DNA from 3 places in the Peribacillus sp. NPDC096540 genome. Region 1 is predicted to be linked to each of the others. Evidence: riboswitches for the same ligand, from Rfam matches in the RefSeq annotation. Region 1 holds a riboswitch; each other region holds the start of a gene.

What was found. Region 1 has a riboswitch for glycine ahead of gcvT (glycine cleavage system aminomethyltransferase GcvT). Riboswitches for the same ligand answer to the same signal wherever they lie in the genome.
Region 2: it holds a riboswitch for glycine, as region 1 does, so the genes downstream of both, ACQKMR_RS08675 (amino acid permease) here and gcvT (glycine cleavage system aminomethyltransferase GcvT) in region 1, are expected to answer to the same signal.
Region 3: it holds a riboswitch for glycine, as region 1 does, so the genes downstream of both, glyA (serine hydroxymethyltransferase) here and gcvT (glycine cleavage system aminomethyltransferase GcvT) in region 1, are expected to answer to the same signal.

The regions. Positions count from the first base shown of each region.
Region 1 covers NZ_JBNNTG010000003.1:167,813-173,103, reverse strand. The annotation lists gene gcvPA (aminomethyl-transferring glycine dehydrogenase subunit GcvPA) at 1-194, opposite strand, end outside; gene gcvT (glycine cleavage system aminomethyltransferase GcvT) at 213-1,319, opposite strand; glycine riboswitch at 1,472-1,555, opposite strand; glycine riboswitch at 1,559-1,646, opposite strand; gene ACQKMR_RS04740 (DEAD/DEAH box helicase) at 2,030-3,718, shown strand; gene ACQKMR_RS04735 (YqhG family protein) at 3,696-4,493, shown strand; gene ACQKMR_RS04730 (YqzE family protein) at 4,593-4,778, opposite strand; gene comGG (competence type IV pilus minor pilin ComGG) at 5,083-5,291, opposite strand, start outside.
Region 2 covers NZ_JBNNTG010000006.1:162,449-167,739, reverse strand. The annotation lists gene ACQKMR_RS08680 (hypothetical protein) at 1-577, shown strand, start outside; glycine riboswitch at 1,289-1,367, shown strand; gene ACQKMR_RS08675 (amino acid permease) at 1,546-2,886, shown strand; gene ACQKMR_RS08670 (DUF3311 domain-containing protein) at 3,075-3,275, shown strand; gene ACQKMR_RS08665 (sodium:solute symporter family protein) at 3,272-4,735, shown strand; gene ACQKMR_RS08660 (MepB family protein) at 5,067-5,291, opposite strand, start outside.
Region 3 covers NZ_JBNNTG010000056.1:7,964-13,254, reverse strand. The annotation lists gene speB (agmatinase) at 313-1,314, shown strand; glycine riboswitch at 1,481-1,580, shown strand; glycine riboswitch at 1,581-1,674, shown strand; partial or broken gene glyA (serine hydroxymethyltransferase) at 1,770-2,089, shown strand; gene ACQKMR_RS26425 (methyltransferase family protein) at 2,544-3,062, shown strand; gene ACQKMR_RS26420 (hypothetical protein) at 3,531-4,061, opposite strand; gene ACQKMR_RS26415 (fumarylacetoacetate hydrolase family protein) at 4,653-5,291, shown strand, end outside.

The DNA.
Region 1 (5,291 bases):
GCATTCTTGGCCGCAAGTTTTGATAATTCTTTCATTAAGGCTGGCTCTGATTTAGCTGGTTTAATGTCATATTCGCCTTGAAAACGGACACTTTCAGGAATATCGTTGAAAAGGTTCTCAACAGAAGGGACCCCTATTACCTCCAGCATTTGTTGTTTATCCTGCTCTGTCATGGGTAAGTAACGATGTTTCATCTTAATGACCATTCCTCTCTATTTACGTGGTTTTTTATAAAAAGGTGTTTGTATAATAACGGCTTTCAATCGTTTTGAACGAATTTCCACTTCGACTTCCAAATCCATCACCGAATAGTCTTTATCGATAAGTACCAATCCTACATTTTTCTTCAAGGTTGGTGATTGAGTGCCAGTCGTAACTTCACCAATGACTTTATCCCCACTGTATACCTTATAACCATGACGAGGAATGCCTCGGTCAATCATTTCAATTCCGACAAGCTTACGTGGTGCCCCATTTTCCTTTTGTTCAGCTAGAACGGCTTTCCCGAAAAAGTCGGCTTCCTTATCCACTTTAACCGCAAAACCAATCCCGGCTTCAATTGGGGTAATATCCGGTGAAAGCTCCTGTCCATAAAGCGGAAGTTTAGCTTCAAAGCGGAGTGTGTCACGTGCCCCTAAACCTATCGGCTGTATCCCTTCTTCTTTTCCTGCATCAAGAATAGCTCTCCAAAGGGCCGGGCCATTTTCACTGCGGCTATATATTTCAAAACCATCTTCACCCGTATATCCTGTACGTGAAACGATCGTGGAAAGCCCATTTATCAGGACATTTTCCTTGAATTTAAAAAAGCCAATTTCACTCAAAAGTGTATCATTAGATAGTTTTTGTAATATTTTCTCTGCAAGAGGTCCCTGCAATGCCAACTGTGTATAATCGCTTGATACATTCGAAAGTTGGACATCCTCTGAACAATTAGCTTGAAGCCAGTTAAAATCTTTTTCTGTATTGGCGGCATTGACCACGAGCAGATAGTCATCTTCTGCTCTTTTATAAATGATAAGATCGTCAACCGTACCGCCGTTTTCATAACACATAGCCGTATAAATTGCACCACCCTGTTTTAGCTTTGATACATCATTGGTCATCATTTTTTGTAAAAAGGAAAGACTCCCTGGTCCCTTTACATCAACCTCACCCATATGGGAGACATCAAATAAGCCAGCTTTTGTACGAACTGCTTCATGTTCGTCCTTGATACCCGAAAATTGAACAGGAAGTTCCCAGCCGCCAAAATCGATTGTTTTTCCTCCGCATTCACGATAAACCTCAAATAGTGGCGTTCTTTTTAAATTGGTCAAAAAATGACCCCCCTTATATTTTTTAAATGTACTTTGCTTTCTTTTCTAAAATCTTCTTTCCATTCAATCAGATCTTCTTATACTTCTCATCCTGTTCATAATGAGGAAAAAAGGGCACAAAAAAGGACAGAGAAAGCCCTATAGAGCTTTTTCTCTGTCCTGAAACCTGAAAGTTTACCTATATAATAGGTTTTCCCCTTTGGTGGCCGTCCTGCAACGAGCGGCGCTCTCCAGAGTTGCGTCCAATAAGAGTTCTTTTGCCTGAGAGATTCACTGCTAAGTTTGCTCCTTCGGCGCTACATTCGTAGTCTCTCCCCTTATCTTCACCCGCATATAAATGTGTCTCCACCAATTAGGAAAGTAAATAATTCCTACTGATAGTTAGTAAAACCTCTGTGCATTTACAAAATGCGTTCTCTACCAACTCTCCTTAAAACTTCGGGGAACTTAATGAATGATCTCTAGTCTGTTAATCTGGGATAAAGTAGGAGCCGGTTGCCCATACTATTAAAAACGCTACATTCAGAAAAATGGACGCTTCTTTTAAGCGTTTGGGAAATTGGAATTTTCTAAATATACTTACATCCTACCTTAAGAAACTTTTCTCTGCAATATCTTTTTACAGAGAAATATTTTTCTTACTACACATATAAAATGTTCGGGTTTCAACCCTAAATAAGAAAATTATGATTTTAGAAGGAGTAGTTTCAATGAAAATTAATATATCCTTCAGTTCTGATTGGAATGACGGGTTTCTACAAAAGATGGAAAATGACGGTCCATGGGGAAATTGGGAGCTTTATAAATTGGCTGTTCAAATGGAAGAAAACCTCATTATTCCTGATTTTGAAGGTTTACAGGCACCCAAGCATCTTCCACAGCTCACCCCGCTTCCCCACCAATTGGAAGCAGCAAAGCAGGTAGTTGAAAAGATGAATGGAAAAGCCATTTTAGCTGATGAAGTAGGTCTCGGTAAAACAATCGAAGCTGGCTTGATTCTAAAAGAATACATGATCCGAGGTCTTGTTAAAAAAGTATTAATCCTTGTACCCGCTTCACTTGTAAGTCAATGGTCTTTTGAATTGAATACCAAGTTTCATATTCCGGCTGTTGTTCAAAGAAAAAGTTATGTGTGGGAATCATGCGATGTTGTTATATCATCCATTGATACAGCGAAACGCGCTCCGCATCGAGATATCATTTTTAATCAGGAATATGACTTTATCATTATTGATGAAGCTCATAAACTTAAAAATAATAAAACGAAGAACTATGAATTTGTCCAAAATCTGAAAAAGAAATTTTGTTTACTGCTGACAGCTACGCCAATTCAAAATAAAGTCGAAGAAATTTTCCATCTAGTTTCGTTATTAAAACCGGGGCACCTGGGAAATGCAACACTCTTTTCTGAGAAATATAAAGGCAAAGGCCGTAATATTATTGAGGATGAGCATCTAAAGGAACTCGTCAATACTGTAATGATTCGGAACCGACGGGCTGATACTGGAATTGAATGGACCAAAAGGCAGGTGGAAACAATCATCATTGAATTTTCTCCAACTGAACAAGCCTTGTACGACGCTGTTTCCAAATTTAAGCCTGTTTCAGATAGGGCGAAGGGAAGTTCTTTTTCAGCACTCACGCTCCAAAGAGAAGCATGCAGCAGCAGAGAAGCCGTTTTTTATACATTGAAAAACATGAAAGCCAAATATGAACAGCCTTCCCCTGACTTCTTAGCAAAGCTGGATGAGCTGTTTGAGAAGGTAAATGAAACGGTACAAAACTCCAAGGCTGAAAAAGCTTTAGAACTCATCAAGAAAATTGATGACAAAGTGATTATTTTTACGGAATACAGAGCTACTCAGCTATATTTACAGTGGTATTTACAACAGAATGGAATTTCCTCGGTTCCTTTCCGCGGCGGATTTAAGCGTGGAAAAAAAGACTGGATGAGAGAATTATTCCAAAAGCAGATTCAGGTTTTAATTGCTACCGAAGCTGGTGGGGAAGGAATAAACCTTCAATTTTGCCACCACTTGATTAATTTTGACCTGCCATGGAATCCAATGAGACTTGAACAAAGAATTGGACGGATTCACCGACTTGGTCAGGAAGAAGATGTCATGATTTATAACTTTGCAACGAAAAATACAGTTGAAGAACATATTTTGAAATTATTATATGAAAAAATCCATTTGTTTGAAAAAGTAATTGGTGAATTGGATGATATTTTAACGAAGCTGGATATTAGCAACATCGAAGAATATTTAATTGACGTGGTCGGTGAGTCAAGAACAGAGGGTGAAATGAAAATTAAGATGGATAATTTTTCATCCATGATTCAATTCGCTCAAGCTATGAAGGAAGGTGAGATTCATGCAGCAACAGGAAATTCATAATTTTTTAATAACTTTCTTTGAAGCTAATGATTGTGAAGTACTAGAAAATACCCCATCCCATATTACTGTTCAACTGACGATTGAAATGGATAAAGAGTTAATGAACCGTCCCTTTTATTGGCATTATCTCGAAAAAACGGGCGGGATTCCAAACCCAGCACAGATTACTTTCATTACCGATCCTGAACAGGCTCCACCCAATATGAAAGGAGAACGAATTCACTTTGGTTCGCCCCGTCTCCGTCAAATTATCGAATCAACAAAAAGGCTGGCTGGATATACTAGACTTTTCGAGGATACACTTCCATCAAATGGCGGGCATAATCCATTGTTTCCCTGGCTAACACTAAATGTGAAAATATCTTATCAATGTGATCGAAAAAAAGATATCTTTATGTCTGTCGGATTGAATTTAATCTCCGGAGAGATCATGGAAGGATTTCACAATCGTGTTTTACCGGTTAAGGTCACACCGAAGATACCGGATTACTCCTTCACCCTCTCACCGTTAATCATGCCAAAAAGTGGGTTAGCAAGACTTGATACATATATCCGAACCAGTTTCGAGAACGATGACCATTCTTGGGCGGAAGAAGCCATAGAGCGCTGGCAGAATGACTTAAATTTATTGGAGCATTTTTATAAGGATATGGATGAAAAAAGCGAAAGTTATTTCACTGAAAAACAGGCATTACAGGCCCAATATGAACCAAATATTCTAATATCAATCATCAATGGCGGTTTATTTTACTTATCAGATAGAGCGTTAGGATAAATGGATTTTTTTCAAAAATGACTTCTCTACTACAAATGCCTAGCTATATTTGCCTGACTAAACAAAAAAACAGATGTCCCAAAGCTTAGGACATCTGTTTTATTTTTTGATTTTTTTTCTTACAAACATCGACAAAGCGAAAGGGACAATACCAAACCAGTGGGACACACCATGACTTTTATCCTCTTTCCGATGACGGCGTTTTTCTTTCCGTTCTTTCTTGGTCAAATTAAAATATTCGACAAGCTGCTGTGTAAGATATTTGATATAAGCATTTGTAGACATACAATATCACCCTTTAATAAAGCATGCCCCGTTTATGCTTCTTTTATTCTTTCAAGTTTACCCGAGATGGTTACTATTTGGATCTGCTTGTTGTATCATGGTAAGCTCTGACTTTTCATATAGGCAACCCTATCATTGAAAAAATCATTCCGTTCGATATCCTCATACTCAGTTAGCCAAAAACGGTTTTCATCCTTCCTGAATCCCTTCTCCACTTGTTACTGACATAGTTATCACAATGGAGTATTTTCAATCTACTAATTCCATATCACTGAATCCGCACCTCAGGTTGACTTCATCCGTGTTACACTGACTGTTTTTCTATCCATTCTATAACTCTACCTAATTCTTTGTCATATTGAATAATGATTCTACCAACTCGGTTATTTTTAGTCGAGGAAGCAAATTCGATAAAGGCATAACGTGCATCTTGTTTCGTTAATATATAATGGACATCACCATTGGGATATGAGATATCCCCCTGAAGGTTCTTCGGTATCTCTTCACCCCACT
Region 2 (5,291 bases), on a different contig from region 1:
AACCGTTACGACTGATGATGAAACATCCGGACACATGGTTGATTTTAAATTGATCCAAGCTCAAGCAGCATCCATTGGAATTCCATTATACAAAATTCAATATCCTTTATATGATGGAAAAGGTTTTGAAAATGGCCTAATTGGCGCCATGAATTTTTTTGGCAATCAAGGTATCTCCAAAATTGCATTTGGAGATCTTTTTCTGGAAGATTGTATCGAATACAAAAAGAACTTAGTTGAGTCTAATGGTTATGAACTAATCCTTCCTTTAGCCGGAATCAACCCGAAACAGCTAGTCCAGGAGTTTCTTGATTTAGGGTATAAAGCGAAAATAGTCAGCATTCGTTTAGATAAGCTCGATCCTTCTTTTTTAGGAAGAGATCTGGACCATAAATTTATTAAAGATTTACCAGAGGATGTAGATCCATGTGGTGAGTTTGGTGAATATCACTCATTCGTATATAACGGAGATATTTTCTCTCATCCGATACAACTAGACTTAGATGATGAAATGTTTGTACTTCCTGCAAATCCATTATTCAGCGAGGTTGGCTATAAACGTGTGGTAAAAGTTTAATTTCCTCATTAATATTGTCAGGGATCTTTGGGGACATAAACCCAAGAGGATGCCTGACACCTTTTTTATGATCTCAATTCAGCTTTTATTTGCGGATTCATTCTTAACGGAATGAATCTCCATTTTCCATTATAATTACGATGAAGGTTTTGCATTCCAGTTTATAGTTCACTTTTAACTGATTATGGATTGGTTTTATATCGCAAAATACGCTATTGTTATTAACAATAAAATTTTCTATGCTCATCAATAGGACTACTGTTTCAATCGCCTGCACTTTTAATAAACTAAAAAAACATGGTCATAAGGTTGGCATTTCCTTTGATAAATGTTGTCCATATAAAATGCCCAGTGCTCCTAATCCAATAATTGATACTGTTTTTATCTCCATAATTCCTTTCACCTTTTCAGCTAAAATTTATCACGCTATTCAGATAATAACCGCGATTAAAGTGCCAGTTCCTATGGCATGGATTGTATAGAAAAAAACAACTAGAAAGCCTATAATATTGTGAAATACCAAGAATGACGGCCTAACTTTCCAATTCCATATTGACCTATAGAATAAACAATGATAGAATTCCAATATTATATTATTGTTATTTAAATATAATGACAAATGACCGAAAGAAGATTCATTTCTTCCACAGACGGACATTTATTACAACCGCATACTAGTAAGCGTTGAATGCTATGGATCACACTATAGCAGGAGCAGCTTCTGGAGAGACTGTACATAGTACAGCGCCGAAGGATTCACAATCTCAGGCAAAAGGACAGAAGAGTAACGAATGATGAATTGTTATTCTTTAACCTGACGAGATTGGTAGTATCCAATCTCTTTTTTTATTGTCTAAAATCCAAGATATTGCCATTTAATGGCATAAGCGAGGTGAAAAAACGAGCTATACGGAATATAGAATCACGCTCCACACGACTAAGATGAAAAACAACGGGAGATGCTCAAATTGGCTAAACAGGAATTGAAAAGAGATTTAAAAAATCGCCATATACAATTAATTGCAATAGGAGGAACCATTGGTACCGGTTTATTTCTTGGATCCGGTAAAGCCATCCAATTGGCCGGTCCATCCATTATCTTTTCCTATCTTATTATAGGGATTGCCTTATTTTTTGTTATGAGGGCTTTAGGGGAATTACTTTTATCCAACGCAGGTTATACGTCATTCACCGAATTCGCTACCGAATATATCGGGCCGTGGGCTGGATTCGTGACCGGATGGACCTATTGGTTCTGTTGGATCATGACAGCCATGGCCGATATCATCGCGGTTGGTGTCTATATGCAATATTGGTTCAATATCCCTCAATGGATACCGGCTCTTGCCTGCCTGGTCATTCTGTTAGGATTGAATTTATTGACCGTTAAATTGTTTGGAGAACTTGAATTCTGGTTCGCGCTCATTAAGGTTATCACGATTGTTGCCTTGATTATTGTAGGCATCATCCTGTTAGTCATTGGCTTTAAAACAAACACGGGAACCGTTTCACTCACCAACCTTTGGAGCCACGGAGGCATGTTCCCGAACGGCGTATCCGGCTTCCTGCTATCCTTACAACTGGTTGTCTTCTCCTTTGTAGGGGTCGAATTAATTGGTGTTTCTGCAGCAGAAACAGCAAACCCGAAAAAAAATATACCGTCTGCCATCAATAAAATCCCGGTCCGAATTTTACTTTTCTATGTAGGTGCTATACTCGTCATTTTATGCGTCAATCCTTGGACACAGCTGGATTCATCAAGCAGTCCATTCGTAGAAGTCTTTACACTAATCGGCATACCAGTCGCTGCAGGGATTATCAATTTTGTCGTCCTAACATCCGCTGCATCTGCCGGCAACAGCGGTTTATTTTCAACAAGCCGTATGCTTTATACGTTAAGCAATAATAACGATGCTCCTGCAAAATTAGCAAAATTAAATAAACATGCTGTTCCAAGTAATGCCTTGTTTACATCGGCAATCGTCGTCTCCCTAGGGGCATTGCTAAGCAAAATGATCCCGGAACAGGCCTTTACAATAGTGACAACAATCAGTGCCATCTGTTTCATTTGGGTTTGGAGCATCATCTTGATTTCTCATATCAAATATACGAAAAAACGTCCGGATTTGAGAGCCCAATCAACTTTCAAAGCTCCTTTTACACCCTTTATCAATTACGTTATTTTAGGATTATTTCTGTTCATCCTAATCGTTATGCTATTCGCTGAAGCTACACGGGTATCACTGTTAATGACGCCAATCTGGTTCATTCTTTTACTCGTACTCTATAACTATCAGAAAAAGAAGTAGCCATTTTTCATGTTCGAAGGAATTAAAAGGAAGGGACACTCCCTTCCTTTTTTCAGTTTATTTTGCTAACACAGAGAAGTGCTACTAAAAATATACTGCATCCACAGTAAATTTTATATTAAAATAGTGAGGTACTTTAAGTCGATATGAATGACTTTCATTTAGAATAGAATGGAGGGGTTTGATTAATGAAGATTATATATATACTTACTCTAGTTCCGTTTATAGGCATATTAGGATTTCTTCCTTTTGTTAACAGAATAGAACCTTATGTATTAGGGTTGCCTTTTAATATGTTTTGGATGGCTATGTGGGTGGTCCTTACTTCCGTTATTTTGGGCATTATGTATAAGTTGGACCCCAGAAATCGGGAAGGTGACCAGGAATGAATATTTCCCTCTTAATTATTTTAGGATTTTTACTTTTATCAATCTTTTTAGGTATTCGATCTTCAAAAGGAAAAGACATGAATTTGGAACAATGGACAGTTGGAGGCCGTGGTTTTGGTGCTATATTCGTCTTTCTATTGATGGCTGGAGAAATTTATACGACTTTTTCCTTTCTTGGCGGCAGCGGCTGGGCTTATGGTAAGGGTGCACCCGCTTTATACGTCCTTATTTACATTACTTTGTCTTATGTATTGTCATATTGGCTTCTTCCGGAAATATGGAAATATGCCAAAGAAAATAGTCTAATGTCTCAATCTGATTTCTTTGTAAGCAAGTATAAGAGCCCAAGTTTAGGAATTCTGGCAGCACTTGTCGGTGTGGTATCGATGATTCCAGTGATTGTCGTGCAACTTAAAGGATTAGGGATTATTGTTTCAGAAGCATCTTATGGAGCAATTTCAATGTCTACCGCGGTTTGGATGGGAGCAATCAGCCTTACCATTTATGTTATGATTTCTGGAATACACGGCTCAGTTTGGACAGCAGTCATTAAAGATATCATGATGATCGTGATTATAGGATTCTTAGGAATTTATCTTCCTATTCATTACTTTGGTGGTTTTCAACCGATGTTTGAGGCCGTAAATGCAGCCAAGCCTGGTTTTCTAAAGCTTCCTGAACAGGGGCTTAGTGTTTCATGGTTTATCTCCACGGTAATATTGCTTGTATTTGGTTTTTACATGTGGCCCCAAGTTTTCAGCGCTGTCTATTCGGCGCGCAGCGGGAAAGTATTTCGTAAAAATGCTATTATCAGCCCGTTATATACGCTCATGTTGTTATTTGTCTTTTTTGTAGGATTTACAGCTATATTGAAAGTTCCTGGACTCGTTGGGGCAGATGCAGACCTCTCATTACTGCGCCTTTCGATCGAGACCTTTGATCCATGGTTTATAGGCATAATCGGCGGAGCTGGAATGCTGACCGCATTAGTACCAGGATCCATGCTTTTAATGAGTGTTGCTACACTGCTCGCGAAAAACGTCTATAAGGAATTTGCACCTGCAGTATCCGATCGGAACGTTGTAAGATTAGCAAAGTTCCTCGTTCCTGTTATTGCATTAATAGCAGTCTACTTTACCTTAAACGGCGGCGAAACGATGTCTGCATTAATTCTCATGGGATACAGTCTTATCACACAGTTATTTCCGTCTCTTCTCTTTAGCCTGAAAAAAACTAATACCATTAATAAATATGGAGCAATTTCCGGGATCATCTGCGGATTGGCTATCGTAACCTACATTACGCTTAGTCATTCAACAATAGGTACCATGTTTCCATCCTTACCACAGGCAGCGAAAGATTTGAATGTTGGAATCATTGCCTTAGTGGTGAATTTCTTTGTTATGATTACGGTAAGTCTCGCATTCAGAAAGCTCTCGGTTCTAGATCCCGCAAAATAATCTAAATCTGTTAACGATATATGAAGTACTTCTTTGATGTGGTTTTTGGGGATTAAAAATGCACCGTAAATTATACAATCGAAAGGTTCAAAAGACTGAGCCTTTCGATTGTTATGTATCCCATACCCCATAAAGGATACACACTTCTTTTTTTGGAGTTTTTCTCCCTTTACCGTCTATTTTTCTCTTAGTACATGAGTAATGAGTGACAGCATGAGTCATGGTAATCAGCAGATTCTTTTATTCTTTACTATGTTAAACGATAATGTTGAAAATTCATCAAATTATTACGACTCAATTGTACATATTCCCAAATCCATAGAGATCATAATTATTTTTCTAATTGACTTGCGTGATTTGGACTGTAAAGCATTTGAACACGAACACAGTCTATTGGTGTATTTATAGGTATCTCTATGAAATATTTTAGCTGCCATATCTGAGTTTTTTGTGCCTGACGGCTAGTAGGCTTGTCCCAAGGTGGGTAAACGCGTATTGCTCGTTTACCACCTTTACCTTTATTAGATACTATATTCTGATCAAATAAAACAGCTTT
Region 3 (5,291 bases), on a different contig from region 1:
GTAAATGGGCTGGAAAAGAAAGAAAGCTGTCAGCCTAATTGTTTATTTTACTAGTGCTAGTTCATCAAGATTTGTTTTTTAAGACCTAATTTAAGACCTAACAAGAAAATAATAATATTTTACAGTATATGTATTATATTCCACGCGCTCTTTCTCCGTGGCGTTTACTAGGGAGAATCGAGTAATCAGAAAATATGTTGGTTCCTGGTAGTCATTATTGACTACACAATTCCGTTTTGCCTAGTTTTATAGGTTGGCAGGAAGCTTGCCTATATATTAACGAGGACGTAATACAAGTGGGAGGCAAAGTTCATGTCGAATAATGAAAAACAACATCTTAATTTACCTTTTACCGGAATCTGTACGTTCGGGAAATATCCCGTATGTCCTGATCTAGACCAGCTAGATGCAGATGTAGCTGTCATTGGAGTTCCAAATGATATGGGAACACAATGGAAGTCAGGCGCAAGAATGGGTCCAAGAGGAATTCGGGAGGGCTCTACATTATATAGTTTCGGGTTAGATGGTGCCTATGATATTGAAAATGATATCATTTATCTTGGCCCGAAATGGAAAGTCGTTGATTGCGGTGATGTAGACATAGTCCATGGGGATATGATGCAATCCCATGATAATACGGAAATAGCCATTCGAAAAATCGTTTCAAAAGGTGCAATGCCAGTTGTTTTAGGTGGAGATCATTCCATTACAATTCCAGTAGGAAAGGGCTTGGGTGAACTCGGGCCATTTCATGTGATCCAGATTGATGCACATTTAGACTGGGCAGATCACCGTTCAGGAATGCGGGTTGGACATGGAAGTTGCATCCGCCGCTTATCTGAAATGAATCATGTTCAAAAGATTTTCCAATTGGGCATTCGTGGAATCAGCAGCAGTAAAAAAGAAGATGTCGATGCTGCCAGAGAATACGGAAGTGTCATCTTGTCTCCCCGCCAAATGAGAAAGATGGGATTTGAACAGGTTCTGGAACTTATTCCAGAAGGTGAAAAATATTATATTACCATGGACATTGATGGCCTCGACCCATCGATCGCCCCTGCGACAGGCACACCTTCTCCTGGAGGCCTGCTTTATGATGAAGTCAACGAATTACTCCATGGAATTGCAAAAAGAGGAGAAGTAATCGGTTTTGATATGGTAGAAGTAGCTACTCCTTACGATCATACGGGAATAACTGGACAAGTGGCAGCGCGCCTCTCATTAGACTTACTTAGTTATGTTTTAAAAGAAAAAGAGAAAAACCAGGCTGCAATCAGCGATTATCAAGAGCAGAACTACATAAAGAAGCATTAGTCTGTTAAATTTGAAAGCGTTTGCTGATATAAAGTGATTTTCCTCCGTTTTATCTTTTCTTAGTTTCCTGAATATGTATAAATAAAGAGGCGATACCATAAAAAATACTTATGTAAATAATGTACAATCGCGAATATTTAGAGTGTTTCAAAAAAATATATAGCTGATGACGATTGTGGGAGAGTGCAATGTAGACAGCCACTGAAGGAGCAAGTTCCAAAAAAACCTTGGAACAAATCTCTCAGGTAAAGAACCACAATGGGACGCAACTCTGGAGAGAGCGTTTATAAAACGCCACCAAAGGGGAAGACTCTTTTTAGCATAGAGTTAAACTCTCAGGTAAAAGGACAGAGAAGGGAATGTTGCCATTACCCTTTTCTGTCCTTTTTTGCGTGCAAAAACAGGGAACATGATATGAAGTGGCAGCAGCTATCTAAAAAAAGGAGGAAATAAGAATGAGTTTGCAGAAAAATGATCAAACCATTTTTAAGCAATTGAAAACGAAAGGCAACGGCAACATCAAACACTAGAGTTGATCGCATCAGAAAACTTCGTCAGCCAAGATGTATTAGAGGCCATGGGAAGTGTGATGACGAATAAATATGCAGAGGGTTATCCAGGAATACGTTATTATGGCGGATGTGAATTTGATGATGTGGCAGAACAAGCAGCTATTGAGCACTTAACAAAGCTGTTTGGTGCCAAATATGCAAAGGTTCAGCCTCACTCAGGTGCATACTCGACTTGGAAGTATTTTGTTCTATCACAAATGGGATGCCAGTACTAGTTTGTGCCTCCCATGATTACTTATTCCCTATATCAATACCAACATGTCCACCTTTTTTTAGTATTAAAGAATACTATATGTCTGGCATTACTCCCCTAGTAGATACCGGTTTTTCAGTAGTGTCTGGAAATTAGGAGTATCTCTTGGCGATGAACCACGCTTTGGATTACGTTAAACAACTTATTGGGCAGGGAGTTCAACAAGGGATTATTTATTATTTGTAGAACTTATTACTTAATATTTTTTTCTGGAAGGAGTATTTAGATGAGACAAATAATCGCTCTGTGAAGTATTTAAGTGAGGAGGATGAATATGTTTCAAACACTAGAGGATTTCTTAAATTATGGAATAAATGTAAGTTTACATATTTTGGGGTATTCGTAATATAAATAAGTAGCAATAAACTTCAATTGTAAATTAAAGACCTAAAAGGTGGGATAGAATGGATGCATTTTTGACAGTTATACCAATTATACTTATAAGGTATGGCCTATTGAGTGCAATAAGTAAAGAGGGGCCTAAACGTGCAGGTTTCTTTGCTCCATTATTGGGAAAAGAAAAAGTGGCTTTCTGGATTTATCAAATTACGACCGCCCTTATTCTATTATTTTTATTACTACTCAAAATTAGAACAGACTCAGTTTGGTTTTATATCGGCCTAATAATCTATATTTCAGGAATTGTTTTATATGCGGTATCTATAGTAAATTATGCTAAACCTAAAATGAATGGGATAAATGTAAACGGGTTATATCGAATATCCCGCAATCCTATGTACATTGCATATTTCATTTACTTCTTGGGTTGTGTATTGCTTACACATTCATGGATATTGCTTGGGTTATTAATAGTTTTCCAAATATCAGCGCACTGGATTATTCTTTCAGAAGAAAGATGGTGTATCAAGAAATTTGGGGAAGAGTATATAAAATATATGAATAGAGTGAGACGTTATTTTTAGATAGGTACGGTACAAATTTGATATTCAAGTGGTGATCCCCCATCTTTTAAAATATTCATTAAGGAAGCACATAACGGACTTCCTTTAAAACTTTAAAATAATCAACATTATTCTTAAACATAGCCTTTATTATAAAAACAAAATTTTGAAAGAATGTACTTAAGTTAACAGGTGCGTTAGTTGATTAAGGAACACAAAAATGATCAATCTTTTTTATAAAAGAATAATCCAATTAAATAGTATAAGGGCATGTTTTGATTAATCTTTTTTCAAAACATGCCCTTTCTATTTATTCCTTTATCAAGGTGGAAAAAGAAGCTCTTCCTATTGGGTTTTTGCATCTTTTAATTAGCACATTTAGTTGTGAATTTGAAAGAAGGAAACAATATATTGTTGCTAAACTTTATACAAAAAAACAGCTGTCGACTTTGTCGACAGTCTGGAACCATATTAAATATGGTGTCTTTTTTATTTTAATGGGATTTCGAAATCTCCAATAGTCAAAGTATTCCCATCTTTTATTTTGTAATTTTTACGATATAATTCCATCATAATATCGCCAGCTTGATCTGTCCTGTCTTTATATTCGGATTGAGGTTTATAAGTAAAAGGGAAGACTTTTTTATATACTTGAACTGAATTTCCTCTGTATTTTTCTCCAATGATTTTGTAAGTATGATAGCTTACTGCGTAGTCATCCTTTAAATTTCGATCTTCTATTATATGATACTCTTGGGCAATGTAAAGTCTAGGTAAAATAGAAATGACAAGGACAATAAATATGACAAGACTTATAATTAGTGGAATTTTTGTATTTCTGAAATATAAGAATGAAGCTATCCAATAAATAGTTAAAAAGAAGAAATAAGGGATCAGTGTTCCCATAATAAACTCTTTTCCATCAGGAGAGATAAGAGCAAATTCTAAAGAAAGTAGAATCAACATTACAAACCGTAGAGTTAAATAAACTACAGATAAAGAAATAAAAAACAAGTTCACTTTTCGGCTCGTTCGGTATGGCGGTGAAACCGTAAAGGGAACAAGAACCTACAAAATGTAGGCGTTAGCCGTACAGATCGTGGTTATCGGTCCATTTAATGCCGAAGCGACACGTACAGAATGACAGAAAGGTGTTTTTCCGTTATGATAAGTCTGTAGTGCTCCCGCCTGAAATATATTTTGATACTCTAAATATTCTCAAAATGTTATAAATAAAGGCTAGTCGCAAACTAACTGAAAGTGAAAACATACCTTTTCCAGACAAAGACACTAATCGCTCCACAGTGATATTAAATTCATTTAGTGTAGTTTTAAAATAGAGTCGTACCGTTTATAAAAAACATATATCGGTTTAAATAAAGTTTAATCGTTTATAAAAATGATAAACCGAAATGAATCCTTGATTTTGATTTTCCTTAATGCTCTTCGGGAATGCTAAAGGGGAGTTAATTGTATGTGGAAGCTAAACTTCTATTTCATTGAGCTTTTCGGTTATAATGGAGTTGGATGTCTTCGTTTGCGATTATGTGGAGACCCGAGTTTTATATTATCTGAGGTCAGTATACCTTACATCAAAGGAGTTTATTCATAATGCATGTGCTACAAAAAACACAAAAAATAGTTCGCTATCAGAATCAACAGGGCAAGATACATTACGGTATTGTTGAGGATGAGATGATATTACAACTGTCTAGCAGTTTTGCTGAACTTGTCAACAAGGAAATAAAGTATGACGGGGTAGAGCTGAAATATAGTGACGTGAAAATTTTGGAACCTGTAAAACCCTCGAAAGTGGTTAATTTCGGCTGGACATATGCAGGTCATGCGAAGGAAACAGGGGGAGAGGCAAACCTTGTAGAACCATTTCTATTTTTAAAGCCATTATCTGCGCTTATTCCAGACAAGGAGAAAATTATCCTTCCTCCAAACGATCTATCCAACCAAGTAGAACTTGAAGGGGAAGTAGCCTTGGTAATTGGAAAGCGCGGAAAAAACATTAAAGAAGAAGATGCGCTTGATTATGTGTTTGGTTGTACGATATTTAATGACGTCACAGCAAGAGATCTTACAAAAAAAGATCCACAGTTTACGCGGGGCAAAGGATTTGATACGTTCGGACCTTTGGGGCCGTGCATCGTTACCGGGGTAGATCCTACAAATTTGCGGATTGTGACCACTTTAAACGGCCGCGTTGTACAAGACGGGAATACCAATGAAATGTCTCTAAGC